Linked DNA regions of Sphaerotilus microaerophilus. The protein of the gene in region 1 interacts with the protein of each later gene in a pairwise test. Links are inferred from orthologs where the notes say so. Each region holds a gene or a part of one and is shown in the gene's direction. Other genes may lie near its edges.

The links.
Region 2: the proteins of NGK70_RS24835 (region 1) and NGK70_RS17525 interact in binary tests that used the Escherichia coli proteins (3 or more experiments, as listed by UniProt). The link is inferred for Sphaerotilus microaerophilus from one-to-one orthologs.

What each region holds. Positions count from the first base shown.
Region 1 is NZ_AP025730.1:5,719,505-5,727,532, reverse strand. The notes cover bases 3,757-6,664. They hold NGK70_RS24835 (cytochrome c oxidase subunit I), read left to right. Parts: upstream 3,757-4,375; coding sequence 4,376-5,953; downstream 5,954-6,664. Other genes in these bases: NGK70_RS24830 (SCO family protein), read left to right, coding at 6,043-6,664; NGK70_RS24840 (cytochrome c oxidase subunit II), read left to right, coding at 3,757-4,343. In the rest of the region: cyoE (heme o synthase), read right to left, coding at 1-855; NGK70_RS24855 (c-type cytochrome), read right to left, coding at 933-1,592; NGK70_RS24850 (cytochrome c oxidase subunit 3), read left to right, coding at 1,885-2,649; NGK70_RS24845 (SCO family protein), read left to right, coding at 2,693-3,532; more of NGK70_RS24840, read left to right, coding at 3,522-3,756; more of NGK70_RS24830, read left to right, coding at 6,665-6,693; NGK70_RS24825 (cbb3-type cytochrome c oxidase subunit I), read right to left, coding at 6,719-8,028. UniProt on the Escherichia coli protein: Cytochrome bo(3) ubiquinol oxidase is the terminal enzyme in the aerobic respiratory chain of E.coli that predominates when cells are grown at high aeration.
Region 2 is NZ_AP025730.1:4,103,644-4,111,664, forward strand. What follows is about bases 3,041-5,941. They hold NGK70_RS17525 (pyridoxal phosphate-dependent aminotransferase), read left to right. Parts: upstream 3,041-3,829; coding sequence 3,830-5,053; downstream 5,054-5,941. Other genes in these bases: NGK70_RS17520 (CysB family HTH-type transcriptional regulator), read left to right, coding at 3,041-3,803; NGK70_RS17530 (oxepin-CoA hydrolase, alternative type), read left to right, coding at 5,223-5,941. Also shown: NGK70_RS17500 (leucyl aminopeptidase), read right to left, coding at 1-122; LPS export ABC transporter permease LptF, read left to right, coding at 150-1,247; LPS export ABC transporter permease LptG, read left to right, coding at 1,277-2,383; NGK70_RS17515 (sirohydrochlorin chelatase), read left to right, coding at 2,452-2,847; more of NGK70_RS17520, read left to right, coding at 2,844-3,040; more of NGK70_RS17530, read left to right, coding at 5,942-5,996; NGK70_RS17535 (Crp/Fnr family transcriptional regulator), read left to right, coding at 6,030-6,734; NGK70_RS17540 (hypothetical protein), read right to left, coding at 6,786-7,784; NGK70_RS17545 (glutathione S-transferase family protein), read left to right, coding at 7,843-8,021. UniProt on the Escherichia coli protein: Shows aminotransferase activity with methionine and histidine as substrates, and to a lesser extent also with phenylalanine.

The sequences.
Region 1 (8,028 bases):
CGCGGAGAACAGCGCGGCGAGGTACCAGATCGAGTACTTGAAGGTCGAGCGCGCCAACGCATCGCTGTAGTGGCGCAGCATGCGCACCGCGCGCAGCACGAACACACCGCTCAGGCCCGCAGCCGAGAGCAGGTACAGCGGCCCGCTCATGCCGAAGGCGTAGGGCAGCAGCGACACCACGAACAGGCCGATCGTGTAGCGCAGGATCATCTTGCGCGTGTACTCGGCGCCATGCGTCACCGGCAGCATCGGCAAACCGGCGCGGGCGTAATCCTGCGTGCGGTACAGGGCCAGCGACCAGAAGTGTGGCGGCGTCCAGACGAAGATGATCAGGAACAGCAGCATCGCCTCCACCGGCACCTGCCCGGTCACCGCGGCCCAGCCCAGCACCGGCGGCATGGCGCCGGAGGCGCCGCCGATCACGATGTTCTGCGGCGTGGCCGGCTTGAGCCAGACGGTGTAGATCAGCGCATAGCCGACGAAGGTGGCAAAGGTCAGCCACATCGTCAGCGGGTTGACGAAGCGGTGCAGCAGGAACAGCCCCACGCCGCCGACGATGAAGGCAAAGGTCACCGTCTGCATCGACGTCAGCGCGCCCGAGGGCAGCGGGCGCCGCCGCGTGCGCATCATCACGGCGTCGATGCGCTGCTCGATCAGGCAGTTCACCGCCGCGGCCGAGCCAGCGGTCAGGCCAATGCCGATGGTGGCGAAGAACACCACGTCCGGCGCCGGCAGGCCTGGCGTGGCCAGGAACATGCCGATCACCGCGCAGAACACCACCAGCGAAACCACGCGGGGCTTGGTCAACGCAACGAACTGGCTGACGACCCCCTTGTCGAGAACTACCGCGCTCATCGCCCCTCCTGCTGCTGCTGTGCGACTGGAATCCGTTGTGTTCGGTTGCCACCCGGGCCACGCCAGGCGGATGCCGCTCAGCGCGAAAGCGTGGCCACGTACTCGGCCACCGCGGCGATCTCGCTCGCGTTCAGCCGCCCGGCCACGTCCCGCATCACGTGGGCCTCGTCGTTGGCCCGCGTGCCGCCCTTGTAGGCGGTGAGCTGCGCAGCGGTGTAGGCCGGGTGCTGGCCGCCCAGTGCCGGCGCCAGCGTGGTGGGCGGCACCTTCATCGTCATCGCCCAGTCCGCCTTGCCAGCCCCCGTCATGCCATGGCAGCCCACGCAGGCTGGCACCACGTCGGGGCGGCCCTTGCCCTTGAGGTAGATCTTCTCGCCTGCGGCGAGCAGCTCCTTCTTCGTCACCGCGGCCTGGTTGGCCTTCTGGCTGGAGAAGAAGGCGGACAGATCGTCGATGTCCTGGTCCGACAGCGGCTGCGCCATCGGGCTCATCTGCTCGTTCTTGCGCCGTCCGGCCTTGAAGTCATGCAGTTGCTTGCGCAGGTACTGCGGTAGCTGCCCCGCGAGCTTGGGCCACATGTCGGCCAGGCTGTTGCCGTCCGGCCCGTGGCAAGCCATGCAGGCTGCAGCCTTGGCCTTGCCGGCCTCGGCGCTGCCGGCGCCCCAAGCACCGGACGTGCACACCGCTGCCGCGCTCACCACGCTGCCCCACACCCACCATCTGCTCGTGCCGACCATCGTCTCCGTCTCCTCGCCGGGGCCTCGCCCATTCGCGGCAAATCCTAATGGCAGCCTCCGAATCCCCGTTGCGTGTAAACCCGCGAGTGAAAACCCGGCCGTAAAAACCCGGATGAACTCATCCCCTTCGTGGCTTGTGCACAGCGCAAATCCATTGCTAGTATTTGTGCGAGGGCAAGGGTACGGTGCGTCGCTGATGCGCCGGGGTGTTGCCGCGAGCACATACACGACACTGAAAAGTGAAAACCAGCCGGTGGATGGCATTCCTCCGGCCAGGAGACGAGGAGACCGCATGTCACACGAGGTGGGTGCCGTTCACGGCGATCACGGCCATGGGGCGCACTGGGAATGGAGTATGTGGCCCGCCGTGGCCAGTCTTGGCATCCTGGCGCTGGCGCTGGCCTTCTCGTTCCATTTCGTCTATCACCAATCGTTTACCGCAGTGATCACGCTGGGTATTGGCGTGGTCATGGTGCTGGCCGGGGTGGCGGGGTGGACGAGCGAGGCCATGGGCCATGGCGAGGGGCTGTCCTTCGGCGCGATGGGGTGGTTCATCCTCGCCGAGGCGATGATCTTCGTCTCCTTCCTCGGCAGTTATTGGTTCCTGCGGCTCGGGGCCCCTTTCTGGCCACCTGAAAACACGCCCGAGATTCCAAAGGTCCTGCCGATCATCATGACCTTCGTGCTGGTGGGTTCGTCCTTCACGATGCACCACGCCGAGGCCCTGCTGCACCAGGGCAACCAGGCGGGTTTCCGCACCTGGCTGATCATCACGCTGGCGATGGGGGCGGCCTTCCTCGGCATGTCCGCCTACGAATGGAATCACCTGATCCACGGTGGATTCTCGATTTCGACCAACGTCTACGGCACCTTCTTCTTCTCGATCACGGGTTTCCACGGCGGTCACGTGATCGTTGGCCTGTCGATATTCCTGGCGGGTTTGCCAAGCGCATTGCGGGGCCAGGCGGAGCCGGGTTTCTGGCGCACGGCGGGCCTGTACTGGCACTTCGTCGACATCATCTGGTTCTTTGTCGTCTCCCAGATTTACTTCTGGTGAGCCGGGTATCACGGGTGCCACGGGTTTGAGGGTTGCTGCCGTCATGCGCTGGTTGTTCGCGGGTCTGATCGCCGTGCTGGCGGGCTGGGCGCATGCCGTGGGCAAGCCGCCGATGGAGAACCGCAGCAGCTTCGATCCGGCCATCATGCAGATCGACGAGGCCAAGCACCTCGGGCAGCGGCTCGCGCCCGACACGGCCTTTGTGGACGAGCAGGGGCGGCCTTTCACCTTCGGCCAACTGTCGGGCAAGCCCGTGATCCTGGTGCTGTCGTATTACGGCTGTGACGGCAGTTGCCCGACGATCAACCAGAACCTGGCGGCGGCGCTCAGTGGTGTGAAACGCTTTCGCGCCGGGCGGGATTACCAGATCCTGACGGTGTCCTTTGACCGCCAGGACACGGCGCAGACCGCGGGCACGTTTGTCCAGCAGATGCGCACGCGCCCCGGTGCCATTCCCGAAGGGTGGCGTTTTGCGGTGCTGCAGGACCGGGCCGATGAAGCGCCCAAGCGCTTTGCCGAGGCGGTGGGTTTCCAGTTTTTCTGGTCTCGCATCGACAAGACCTTCATGCATCCCAATGTGCTGGTCTTCCTGACCCCCGATGGCCGCGTGGCCCGCTATATCTATGGCACCCGCATGGATGCCCAAAACCTGGAGCTCGCGCTGATCGACGCCGACTGGGGCCGCATCAGTGAATCCGCATCGGCGGTTTTCGACATGATCACCGGCGCCTGCTTCAGCTACAACTTTTCCGAGGGCCGCTACCAGCCCAACTACGCCCTGCTGGCGGGAGTGGGGGCGCTGGCGTTCGGCGGCAGCCTGGTCGCTTGGGGGCTGCTCGGATACCGCAGACGATTCGCGAGGAGACCTGTGAATGCACACTGAAAACACCGCGCCCGGCGGGCGTGTGAGCGCCACCGCTGCGGCCTGGGCGGGCGGATGCGCCGCCTGGCTGGCAGCTGCGTCGGCGCTCGCCTACGAGCCCGCCAGTGCCGCGCCCGGGCGGATCAACGACCCGGCGGCCGGCTGGGACCACCTCTGGCATGAGGTGATCGTCGACATCACCATCATTGGCGTGATCTTCGCGTTGGTGATGGCCTGGTTTCTGTGGCGCTATCGGGCCCGCAAGCCCGGTGAAGTCGGCACGCAATCCAAGCTCAGTCCGGCGGCGGTGATCGGCTGGGCGGTGATCCCGACCTTCATCTTCATGGCCGACGACTTCTACCTCGCTGCCAACGGCTGGAAGCTCTGGAACGACTACCGCGACGTTCCCGCCGATCGCATGGAGGTGAAACTCGAATCGGGCATGTACAGCTGGGACTACACCTATGCCAACGGCGTGCGCACGCAGAACGTGCTGCGCGTGCCGGCCGGCAAGCCGGTGATGCTGCGCATGACCAGCCGGGATACCCTGCACAGCCATTTCATCCCGGATTTCCGCGTCAAGGAAGATTCGATGCCGGGCCGGGTGACCTACCTCTGGTTCTACCCGAAGGCGCCGGGCGAGCATGTGGTGTCCTGTGCCGAGTATTGCGGGGTGATGCATTCCTACATGGCGGGCAAGATCATCGTGATGCCCGAGGGCGAATTCAAGACCTGGCTGGACCAGGAGGTCGCCAAGCTGGCTCCCGCCGACAAGGCGGTGGACAAATCTGCTGAAAAGACAGCTGACAAACCGGCCAACCCGCCGGTCTGAGGTGGCGTGACGGACGCGACAGGAGTGGATTTGTGAGCTTCAATATCAAGGAATGGATCTTCACGACCGACCACAAGCGGGTTGGCGTGCTGTATCTCATCGGATCGATCGCTGCCTTTGGCGTGGCGGGCATCGCCGCCATGCTGATGCGCATCGAGTTGTCCACGCTGGGACCGACCATCACCACCAACCCGACGCAGTACAACGTCTGGTTGTATGCCCACGGGGCGGTGATGATCCTCGGGTTCCAGATACCGGCATTGACGGGTTTCTTCGCCAACTACTGCATCCCGCTGATGATCGGCGCGAAGGACGTGGCCTTCCCGCGTGTCAATGCGCTGTCGGTCTGGCTGTTCTATGTCGGCATCATCCTGGCGCTGCTGACCTTCGTGGTGCCGGATCCCCCGGATGTGATGTGGACGGGTTATCCGCCGTACTCGACGATCACCACCGGCAACACCGCGCTCTACAGTTTCACGGTATTGGTGCTGGGTTTCGCCTCGATCATCGGTGGGGTGAACTTCCTCACCACGGTGGCCTACATGCGCGCGCCGGGACTGAAGTGGAGCAACCTGAACATCTTCGTCTGGTGCACGCTGGGTGCCTTCGTGCTGCAGTTGATCTTCGTGCCCGTGCTGGGCACCGCGGTGACGCTGATCAGCTTCGACAAGTACCTGGGTACACATTTCTTTGACCCCTCGCGCGGCGGGGATGTGCTGACCTACCAGAACCTGTTCTGGTTCTACTCACACCCGGCGGTGTACGTGATCTTCCTGCCCTTCATCGGGGTGGTCTACGAGATCGTCGCCACCTTTGCGAAGAACCGCGTGTTCAACCACAAGGTGGTGCTCTGGGGCGGTATCGGCGGCATCGTGATCCTCTCCGGCGAGGTGTGGGTGCACCACCTCTACGTGTCCGGCATGGCCGACTGGATCCGCATCGGCCAGATGGTGACCACGCTGCTGATCTCCATCCCGGTGGGCCTGCTGGTGATCAGCTTGGCGGGCACGCTGTACAAGGGGTCGATCACCTTCGAGACACCGATGCTCTATGCCCTGGGCGTGCTCTTCCTGTTCCTGATTGGCGGGCTGACCGGGATTCCGCTGGCGCTGACTTCGCTGACGCTGCACCTGTCGGATACCTACTACGTGGTGGGCCATTTCCACTACGTGATGGCGGTGGCGGGCACGTTTGCGATCTTCGGGGGCGTGTACTACTGGTTCCCGAAGATCACCGGGCGCATGTACAACGAGCGCTGGGGCAAGATCGGCTTCTGGCTGACCTTCGTGGGCGTCAACATCGTCTTCTGGATCATGATGACGGTGGGCGTGAAGGGCATGCCGCGGCGCTACTACGACTACTCGGCCTTCCCGCAGTTCGAGAGCGCGCACCAGTGGATGACCCTCGGTGCCGCCATCCTGGGTGTGGGCTTCCTGATCGCGGTCGCGAACTGGATCATCGGTGCGATGAAGGGTGCCCCGGCAGGGGACAACCCCTGGCGCTCCCAGTCGCTGGAGTGGACCACCGTCTCGCCGCCGCCGCACGGCAACTGGCCGTCGCCGCCCAGCGTGGATCCGGACTGGACGCCGTATTCCTACGAGCGTCGCTGACCTGAGTGGCGTCGGGCAACCGGCGCCGTGTTGAATGAGCGGGGCGTCGGGTGGCGCCCCGTTGTCATTCCTGATGGAGATCCAGGCACATGACGACCGACCGAGTCCGCCGCACCCTGCTGTACGTGGGCGTGGGCGCCCTGCTGGCCGGCGCGGCGTTGACGCTGAAGGGGCTGCGCCGCAGCGGACCGGGCAGCGCGGAGCAGAACGCGGCGCAGGCCGGCTTGCGCAGCGTGACCGTGATCGACGATCCGCAGCCGCTGCCGGCCTTCGAGCTGGCGAGCCCGGCCGGGCCGCTGACACGCGACAGCCTGCGCGGGCGCTGGACCTTCCTTTTCTTCGGCTACACGCAGTGCCCGGACGTCTGCCCGACCGCACTGAGCCTGATGGCCGAGTTGCAGCGCCAGCTGGCGCCGCCGCAGCGGCCGGCGGTGCTGTTCGTGTCGGTGGACCCACAGCGCGACACGCACGAGTTGCTGGCCGCCTACGTGCCGGCCTTCGACGTCACCTTCCGCGGCGCCAGCGGCAGCGACGCGGCCCTCGCGGCCCTGGTGAAGCACCTGGGCGTGATGTACCAGCGCCACCCGCCCGCCCAGGCCGAGCACCCGGGCATCTACACCGTGGACCACACCGCGTCGATGTTCCTGATCGATCCGCAGGTGCGGCTGCGCGGGGTGTTCTCGCCGCCGCACGACCTGGCGGCGATGCGGGCGGACTACCTGCGCCTCACCGGCGCCTGAGCCTGGTCGGCGGGCGGCCAGGCTGTCAGGCCGCCGCCGGGCGGTTCTTCGCGGTCATCGAGCGCAGGCAGACCCACACGAACATCACGCCGCCGATCACTGCGATCAGCCCACCCAGGCCCATCATGCCCATGCCGATCTTCTGCGGCAGCGAGACGAGCACCTGCTCGGCGCCGGCCACCTTGCGCTGCACGCCGTAGCCGCCCGACCACGCGAGGCCGAGGATGTGCATCAGCTGCCCGCCGCCGTAGACCCAGGGCTGCCAGCGCGCCATGCGGCTGTCGGGGTCGGCAAAGCCCAGCTGAGGCAGCAGCAGGTAGACCACGCCCATGAAGCCCAGCGTCACGCCCACGATCGAGCCGTGGTAGTGGGCCGGCACGACGACGTTCACGCCACGGATCAGGAAGGCCAGCACCCCGCCGGTGACGAAGAGCAGCAGCGAGGCCAGCAGCGCGGACTTGAGCGGGCTGGGCGGGCGGCGCCACACGGCGGGCAGTGTCGCGGCGGCGGCCAGCAGCAGCGGCAGCATCGCCAGGTGGCCGTGCTCCATCAGCTTGGCGAAGGCGGTGAGCTGCTCGCCCGTGCCCACCGGCGTGAGCGGCAGGATCGCCAGCGCCGCCACCACCGGCAGCGCGGCCAGCCAGAACAGGCGCTGCGTCAGCACCGCCGTGAAGCGGGGCCGGCAGCCCAGCGCGTCGGCCAGCCAGAACCAGGCGACCAGCGCGAGCAGCGCATGCTGGAACTGCAGGATGTGGCCCGGCCCCCAGAACAGGAACTCGTAGTACGCGGTGCCGCTGCCTGCTGCGGATGAAGGCAGGGCCGCCCAGGTCCAGCCCAGCGCGCCCCAGGACAGCGCGCCGGCCACCGAAGCCAGCCAGACGCCGCGCTGCAGCGCTGCCGCGCCCGCGGGCAGCCCGGGGGCCGGTGCCCCCCAGCGCAGCGCCCGCAGGATCGTCAGGCCGAAGCCGGCGCCGACGATGCCCAGCCCGGTCAGGAAGGTGCCCTGCTCCAGCACCGGGATGTAGTTGTTCAGCAGCGGCTGCGCCTCGGGCAAAAAGGGCGACACCGCCATCACCGCCGTGCCCGCGCAGGCCAGTGCCCAGCCGGCCCAACCCCAGGCGACGCCGCTTGGCCCGGCCGCGAGGCTCCACAGCACGCCGGCAAAGGCCATGAACCAGATCAGCACCGACAGGTCCACATGCACCACCAGCGCAGCGCGGAACAGGTCGCGCAGCGGGAACACCGCGGCGATGCCCGGCGTGCGCGAGAGCACCAGCACGATGGCCAGCACGCCCGAGCCGATCAGCGCAGCCACGCCCAGCCAGAGGAAGGCGC
Region 2 (8,021 bases), 1.6 Mb from region 1 along the record:
AACCCCTGCCAGACAGCGCCCGCCGCGCAGGCCTCGCGCTGCGCCGGCAGCACGAGAATCAGCGCATCGGCAACCTGATCCTGCAACTGATTGGCACTGGCCAGGAGGGTTTGAGCGTCCATAATTCCGAGTTCATTTGAAACGAACTGATGTTATTCGATTCCTCTTTGCGCAAGGAGCTGTCCCGCAGTTTCGGCGGCACCGTCGTGGTGGTCGTGACGATCGTCGTGACGATGATGCTCATCCGCACCCTCGGCCAGGCGGCGGGCGGGCGCGTGTCGCCGCAGGACGTGGCCCTGATGCTGGGCTACGTCATGCTCGGCCACCTGCCCACGGTGCTCAGCCTCTCGATCTTCGTGGCGGTGGTCTCCACGCTCACGCGCCAGCACCGTGACAGCGAGATGGCGATCTGGTTCAGCAGCGGCCAGTCGCTGTGGCGGTTCCTGCGCCCGGTGCTGCGCTTCGCGGCGCCCATCCTGCTGCTGATCGCTGCGATGGTGCTCTCCGTGTGGCCCTGGGCGAACCAGAACATCGCCAGCCTGCGGGAGCGCTACGAGCAGCGCTCCGATCTGTCGCGCGTCGCCCCCGGGCAATTCCAGACCTCACGCAGCGGCCAGCGCGTCTTCTTCATCGACAAGGAGGCACCGCAGGAGGGCACCGGGCGCAACATCTTCATCCTCGACCAGCGCGAGGACCGCGAGTCCGTCACCACCGCACAGGCCGGCAGCATCGAGGTGACCAGCGACAACGCCCGCCAGCTGACGCTGCGCCACGGTGCGCGCACCGACCTGGACCTGGACGGCGGCACGCGCACCATCTCCCGTTTCGACAGCTACCAGGTGCGCCTGAACGAGGCACGCAGCAGCGCGCTCGACGCCCCGCCCCCCAAGGCGCGCAGCTCGCTGGAGCTGCTGGCGCAGCGCAGCCGCGAGGGCGACAGCGAACTGGCCTACCGCTTCGGCCAGGTGGCTGCGGCCATCAACCTCGTCCTCCTGGGGCTCGGCCTGGTGTCGGGTGACGTGCGCCGGGCCAACTCCTGGTCCATGTTGTACGCCCTGCTGAGCTTCGTGGTGTATTTCAACCTGCTCAACCTCAGCCAGGCCTGGGTCGCCGGTGGCCGCCTCAGCCTGGGCACGGCGCTGCTGGCCGTGCACGGCAGCATCGCGGTGCTGGCGCTGGTGCAGCTGTGGTGGCGTGCCCGGGGCGTGGCACGCCCGCTGCTGTGGCGCACGGCCGCACCGCGCTGAGCCGACGCCCCACCCGCCGGAGCCTGTCCATGCGCACCGTCCGCCGCCTGCTGTACCGGGAGATCCTCGGCGCCACCGGTTTCGTGGCCGCCGCCTTCCTCGGCCTGTTCTTCTTCTTCGACCTCGTGGACGAGGTCGACCGCATCGGCCGCAACGGCTACAGCGTCGGCCGCGCGCTGCTGGTGTGCCTGATGCAGGTGCCCGGCCACGTCTACGAGCTGCTGCCCATCGCGCTGCTGATCGGGGCGATCTACGCCCTGGCGAGGCTGGCCCAGTCGTCGGAGTTCACGATCCTGCGCACCGGCGGGCTCGGCCCGCGGCGCGCGCTGGTGCTGCTGACCGCACTGGGGCTGGGCTTCGTAGCCTTCACCTTCGTCATCGGCGACGTCGTGGCCCCCTGGTTCGAGCGCCAGGCCACGCTGATGCAGGCCACGCGCAACGGGCACCTCAACGTCGCGCGCGGCGGGGCGTGGCTGCGCGACAGCGTGCGCGGGCCGGACGGCGAACGGCGCTTCACCGTCAACATCGGCGAGGCGCACTCGGACGGCGAGGTGGCGCAGGTGCGCATCTTCGAATTCGGCCCGCGCGGCGAGCTGCTCACGCGCACCTCGGCCGCGCGCGCCACGGTGGGCAACGACGGCGTGTGGACGCTGGAGGAGGTGCAGATCTCGCACTGGGCTCCCGATGCCACGCCCCGGCTGGACGCCGACCAGCGCCTGGTGCGCCACACCTGGCAATCCAGCCTGAACCGCTCGGTGCTGGCCGCCGCGGTGCTGCCGCTGGGCACCATGTCCACCGCGGCGCTGTGGCGCTACATGACGCACCTGGCCGACCACGAGCAGGCCGCGCAGCGCTACGAGATCCAGTTTTGGAAGCGCGCGCTCTACCCCTTCGCCTGCCTGGTGATGCTGGCACTGGCGCTGCCCTTTGCCTACCTGCACGGGCGCAGCGGCGGCATCAGCCTGAAGGTCTTCGGCGGCATCATGCTGGGCATCAGCTTCGTGCTGCTCAACAATGTGATGGGGCATCTGGGCCTGCTGCAGAACTGGACCCCCTGGGTGGCCGCGAGCGTGCCCAGTGCAATCTACCTGCTGCTGTCGCTGGGCGCCTTCAGCTGGCTGGTGCGCTACCGCTGACGCGCGCACCGGGCGCCCCGCGGCCGAGCCGCCTTCCCGGACGACGAACCGAACCCTCAAGGAACCCGATGCACGGCATCCTGCTCTTCGCCCACGGCGCCCGCGACGCGGCCTGGGCCTGGCCCTTCGAAGCCATCGCCGCGCACATGCGCACCCACCACGTCGACGGGCCGGTGGCGCTGGCCTACCTCGAACTGATGCAGCCCGGCCTGCCCGAGGCCGTCGATGCCCTGGTCCGCCAGGGCTGCCAGGCCATCACCGTGGTGCCGATGTTCCTCGGCGCTGGAGGCCATGTGCGGCGTGACCTGCCCGCGCTGATGGAACGGCTGCGCACCGAACACCCTGGCTTGCAGCTGCGCAGCACCTGCGCCATCGGCGAGTCCGACGCGGTCAACCGCGCCCTCGCCACGGCCGCCCTGGCACTGGCCACCGAGTCGCTTGCCGGCCCGTCCACCGCCCCATGAACCTGCACCAGTTCCGCTTCGTGCAGGAGGCGGCGCGCCGCCAGCTCAACCTCACCGAGACCGCCAAGGCGCTGCACACCTCGCAGCCAGGCATCTCCAAGGCCATCCTGGAGCTGGAGGAGGAGCTCGGCGTGGACATCTTCGCCCGCCACGGCAAGCGCCTCAAGCGCATCACCGAGCCAGGCGAGCAGGTGCTGCGCAGCATCGAGGTGATCCTGCGCGAGGTGGCCAACCTCAAGCGCATCGGCGAGGAGTACTCGCTGCAGGAGGCTGGCACCATCTCGATCGCCGCCACCCACACCCAGGCGCGCTACGTGCTGCCCGCCCCGGTGGCCGCGCTGCGCCTGCGCTACCCGAAGGTGGCCGTGAGCCTGCACCAGGGCACGCCCGACCAGGTCGCGCGCATGGTGCTGGACGACGCCGCCGAGGTCGGCATGGCCACCGAACGCCTGGCCGAGTACGACGACCTCGTCACCCTGCCCTGCTACGAATGGCGCCACGTGGCCGTGATGCCGGCCGCGCACCCGCTCGCTGGCGTCGAGCGGCTCAGCCTGGACGACCTGGCCGCGCAGCCGCTGATCTCCTACCACCCCTCCTTCACCGGCCGCTCGCGCATCGACGCGGCCTTCGCCCACCGCGGCCTGAAGCCCCAGTTCGTGCTGGAGGCGATCGACTCCGACGTCATCAAGACCTACGCGCGCCTGGGCATGGGCCTGGGCCTGGTGGCCGAGATGGCGGTGCGCGAGGACCCGCTGTTCGCCAGCGGCACGGACATGGTGGCCCGCCCGGTCGGGCACCTGTTCGGCGGCAACGTGGCGCGCATCGCCTTCAAGCGCGGCGCCTACCTGCGCAACTTCGTCTACACCTTCGCCGAGCTGCTGTCCGACCGCCTCAGCCGCGCCCTGGTCACCCGCGCGATGCAGGCTGGCCCGGACGCCGCCGGCTACGAGCTCTGATCCCAGCCCCCGCCTGCCTACCTGCCATGACCACGACGCCCACCCCTGCCGCGCCGCGCACGCCCCCGCTCACCAGCCGCCTGCCGCAGGTGGGCACCACCATCTTCACCGTGATGTCGGCGCTCGCCCAGGAATGCGCCGCGGTCAACCTCGGCCAGGGCTTCCCGGACTTCGACGGCGATGCGCGCCTGATGGCCGCGGTCAAGCAGGCCCTGGACGCCGGCCACAACCAGTACCCACCGATGGCCGGCGTGCCCGTGCTGCGCGAGGCCATCGCCGCCAAGATCGAGGCGCTGTACGGCCAGCGCTACGACGTGGGCAGCGAGATCACCGTCACCGCCGGCGCCACCCAGGCGATCCTCACCGCCGTGCTGGCCCTGGTGCACCCGGGTGACGAGGTCATCGTCCTGGAGCCCTGCTACGACAGCTACGAGCCGGCGATCACGCTCGCTGGTGCCACGCCAGTGCGCGTGCCGCTGAGCGCAGGCAGCTTCCGCCCCGACTTCGCCCGGCTGGCCGCGGCCATCACCCCCCGCACCCGGGCGCTGATCGTCAACACGCCACACAACCCCACGGGCACCGTCTGGAGCGCCGCCGAGATGGCGCAGCTGGCCGAGCTGCTGCGCCCCACCGATGTGCTGCTGATCGCCGACGAGGTCTACGAGCACATGGTCTACGACGGCGCGGCGCACCAGAGCGTGGCGCGCCACCCGGAGCTCGCTGCCCGCAGCGTGCTGATCTCCAGCTTCGGCAAGACCTACCACGTCACCGGCTGGAAGGTGGGCTTCGCCGCCGCCCCCGCTGCGCTGATGGCGGAGTTCCGCAAGGTGCACCAGTTCAACGTCTTCACGGTCAACAGCCCCATGCAGCACGGTCTGGCCGCCTACATGGCCGACCCGGCGCCCTACCTGGAGCTGCCCGCGTTCTACCAGCGCAAGCGCGACCTCTTCCGCGCCGGCCTGGCCGGCACGCCGCTGCGCCTGCTGCCCTGCGAAGGCACCTACTTCCAGTGCGTCGACTACAGCGGCCTGCATGCCGACATTGCCGCACTCGGCGAAGCCGACTTCTGCCGCTGGCTGACGCGCGAGGTCGGCGTCGCAGCCATCCCGCTGTCGGCCTTCTACGCCGATGGCCGCAATCAGCAGATTGCCCGCCTGTGCTTCGCCAAGCGCGACGAGACCCTGCAGGCCGCGCTGGAGCGACTGCAGCAGCGGCTGCAGCGGCTGCAGCGGCGTTTGCCGGTGGCCTGACCCGATGCGCCGTGACCGGCCCCTCACCGCCGCGGCACCCCTTCTGTCGCACCGCAATAAGCACGAACGGTCGTGCTTTTTTGCTGCACAATCCAGCCCGACCGCCAGCCATCGGTGATCCGGTGCCGCTGTGCCTGACTGGACCCGCCCCCTCGAACCGAGCCCCGCCATGCCAGCCGAACTCCTCATCTCCCGCCAGGGCAGCACCCTGGTCCTGACCCTCAGCGACCCGGCCGCGCGCAACGCGCTGTCGCCGGAGATCTACGCCGCCGGCACTGAGGCGATCGGCTTGGCCGAGGGCGACCCGCAGGTGCGCGCCATCGTGCTGACCGGCGCAGCCGGGCACTTCAGCGGCGGGGGCAACCTGGGCCAATTGCAGGCCGTACGCGGCCAGCCCCAGCAGCAGGGCGAGCGTGTCGATGCCCTGCATCGCTGGATCGAGGCCCTGCGGGCCTGCCCGAAGCCGGTGATCGCCGCCGTCGAAGGCGCCGCCGCCGGCGCCGGCTGCTCACTGGCGCTGGCCTGCGACCTGCTGGTCGCCTCGCGCGAAGCCAAGTTCACGCTGGCCTACGGGCGCATCGGCTTCTCGCCCGACGGGGGCGCCAGCTGGCACCTCGCTGCCGGGCTGCCGCGTCAGCAGGCGCTGGAATGGCTCTGGCTGGCGAAGACCCGCACGGGTGAAGACCTGCAGCGCAGTGGCTTGGTGAACCGCCTGTGCGCCCCGGGCGAAGCGCTCGCCACCGCACTCGCCCTGGCCGACGAGCTGGCTGCGATGGCGCCCAACGCGCTCGCGTCGGTCAAGGAGCTGGTCGCCCAGCCGTCCCCCGCACTGGCCGACCACCTCGACCGCGAGCGCGACGCCTTCGTCGCCAACGTCAACCACGACAACGGCGCTGAGGGGCTGGCCGCCTGGCACGAGAAGCGCCGCGCCACGTTCCGCTGATCCACCCCGTCCTTGCCGAAGGCACCGAGCCGCATGACCACTCCCGTCCTGACCACCGACGAACGCCAGCAGATCGACCGCGGCCCCTGGTTCTCCAAGCTGTCCCCGGCGCTGCGGCACGACATCCTGGCGCGCACCGTGATCCGGCGCTACCCGGACGGTGTGCAGATCGGCACCCGCGGCGCCCCGGCGGTGGACTGGATCGGCGTGGCCAGTGGGGCCGTGCGCGTGAGCTCGGTGTCGATCTCGGGCAAGCAGATCACGCTGACCTACGTGGAGCCGGGCACCTGGTTCGGCGACATCTCGCTGTTCGACGGCCTGCCGCACACCCACGACGCCACCACGCACGGCCCGACCACGCTGCTGATCGTGCGCAAGCACGATTTCAACGACCTGCTGGCCCGCCACAGCGAGCTGTCCGAGGCCCTGCTGCGGCTGAACTGCCGCCGCCTGCGGCTCATGTTCAACGTCTTCGAGGACCTCAACACCAAGCCGCTGGCCTCGCGCCTGGCCAAGCAGGTGCTGCTGCTGGCGCGCAGCTACGGCATCACGAACGGCGAGGAGATCCGCATCGGCCTGCAGCTGGCGCAGGAGGACCTGGCGCAGCTGGTTGGTGCGTCACGCCAGCGGGTCAACCAGGAACTCAAGGGCTTCGAGCGCGAGGGCGCCCTGCGCATCGAGCCGACCCGGCTGGTCGTGCTGTCGCGCGAAAAGCTGGCCGCGATCGCGGAACGCTGAGAAGCCGCGCCCGGGCGGCCATGGACGGCCATGGGGCTCGAACGTCGCGCGTCAAAGTTGCAGGTCGGTCGGCACGGGCTCGCCCAGCGGCGGCAGCTCCTGCGGCAGGTCCGCATCGTCAGCGTCGTTGAAATCGTCGAAGTCCAGCCCAGGCAGGGTGTGCGCGGCCATGCCTTCGATGGGGTCGTGGTGCGGCCCAGGCGCGGCCGGCGGACCCGCGGGTGCGGAGCCGGACGCCGCCTCGCTCACTGGTGTGGCCGCCAAGCCGCCGGCCAGCGCCCTGCCGCCCAACACCGACTGGCGCAGCTGCGCGACATGCGCCGTCTGCGCCGCCAGGGCCTCCGCGCTGGCGGCACGGCCCGCCCGCGTGCTGATCTTGCGGGCACGCAGCGCAGCCGCATCGGCCAGCATGCGCACGCCGTCGAGCAGCGTCTCGTCGAAGGTGCCCGCCTCGGTCCGCAGGTACAGGCGCCCGCGCATCGTCATCAGCACCAGTGGCGCATGGGGCGCCAGCCACTGCGCGCGGGCACGCATCAACCGCACCGCCAGCTCGCCGGCGGCCCAGTGGCGCGCGTGCGGCACGCAGCTGGAGACGACGACGAAGTTCTGCGCAAAGGTGGGCGGTGCCGCATCCACCTCGATGCGCTCGAACATCGAGAGCCAGCGGCCCTCCTCGGGCATGCTGTCACCGATCTCGGTCTGCTGCAGGCTGGTCAGCTGCTGGAAGGCCTGCGCCTCCAGTGACTCGGCCAGGCCTCGCGACATCACCAGCATCTCCATCGGCTCGGCCAGGTGCGCATCGATGCGCACCCGCATCTCGTGGCCGCGGATGTAATGCCGCTGCGACGGACCCCACTCGATGCGCATCGGCCCGACCTGCGCCTGCGCGCACACCACCGCCCCCGGGCCGCGGCGCACCCGCTTGAATTCATCGCCGCGCTGGCGGGCCCAGTCACAGATCAGCGTGGATTCGGGGTCGGAAGGCGACTGCCGGCCCCGCAAGGGCACTTGCAGAGGGCGTTTCAGGAAGCGTTGCAGTGAGTCGAGCATGGCGCACGGTGTCCGGATCAGGTAGTCTGTCCCGACCATTTATCGACCGCCGATCGCCATGATTGAGCTGTATTCCTGGGCCACTCCCGACAGTCACCAGGTCCACATCCTGCTTGAGGAGTGCGGGCTGCCCTATCGGGTGCATCCGGTGGACACCGGCGCCGGGGCCCAGTTCCAGCCGCAGTTCCTCGCGACCAGCCCCGGCGGCCAGGTGCCGGCCCTGATCGACCCGCGGGG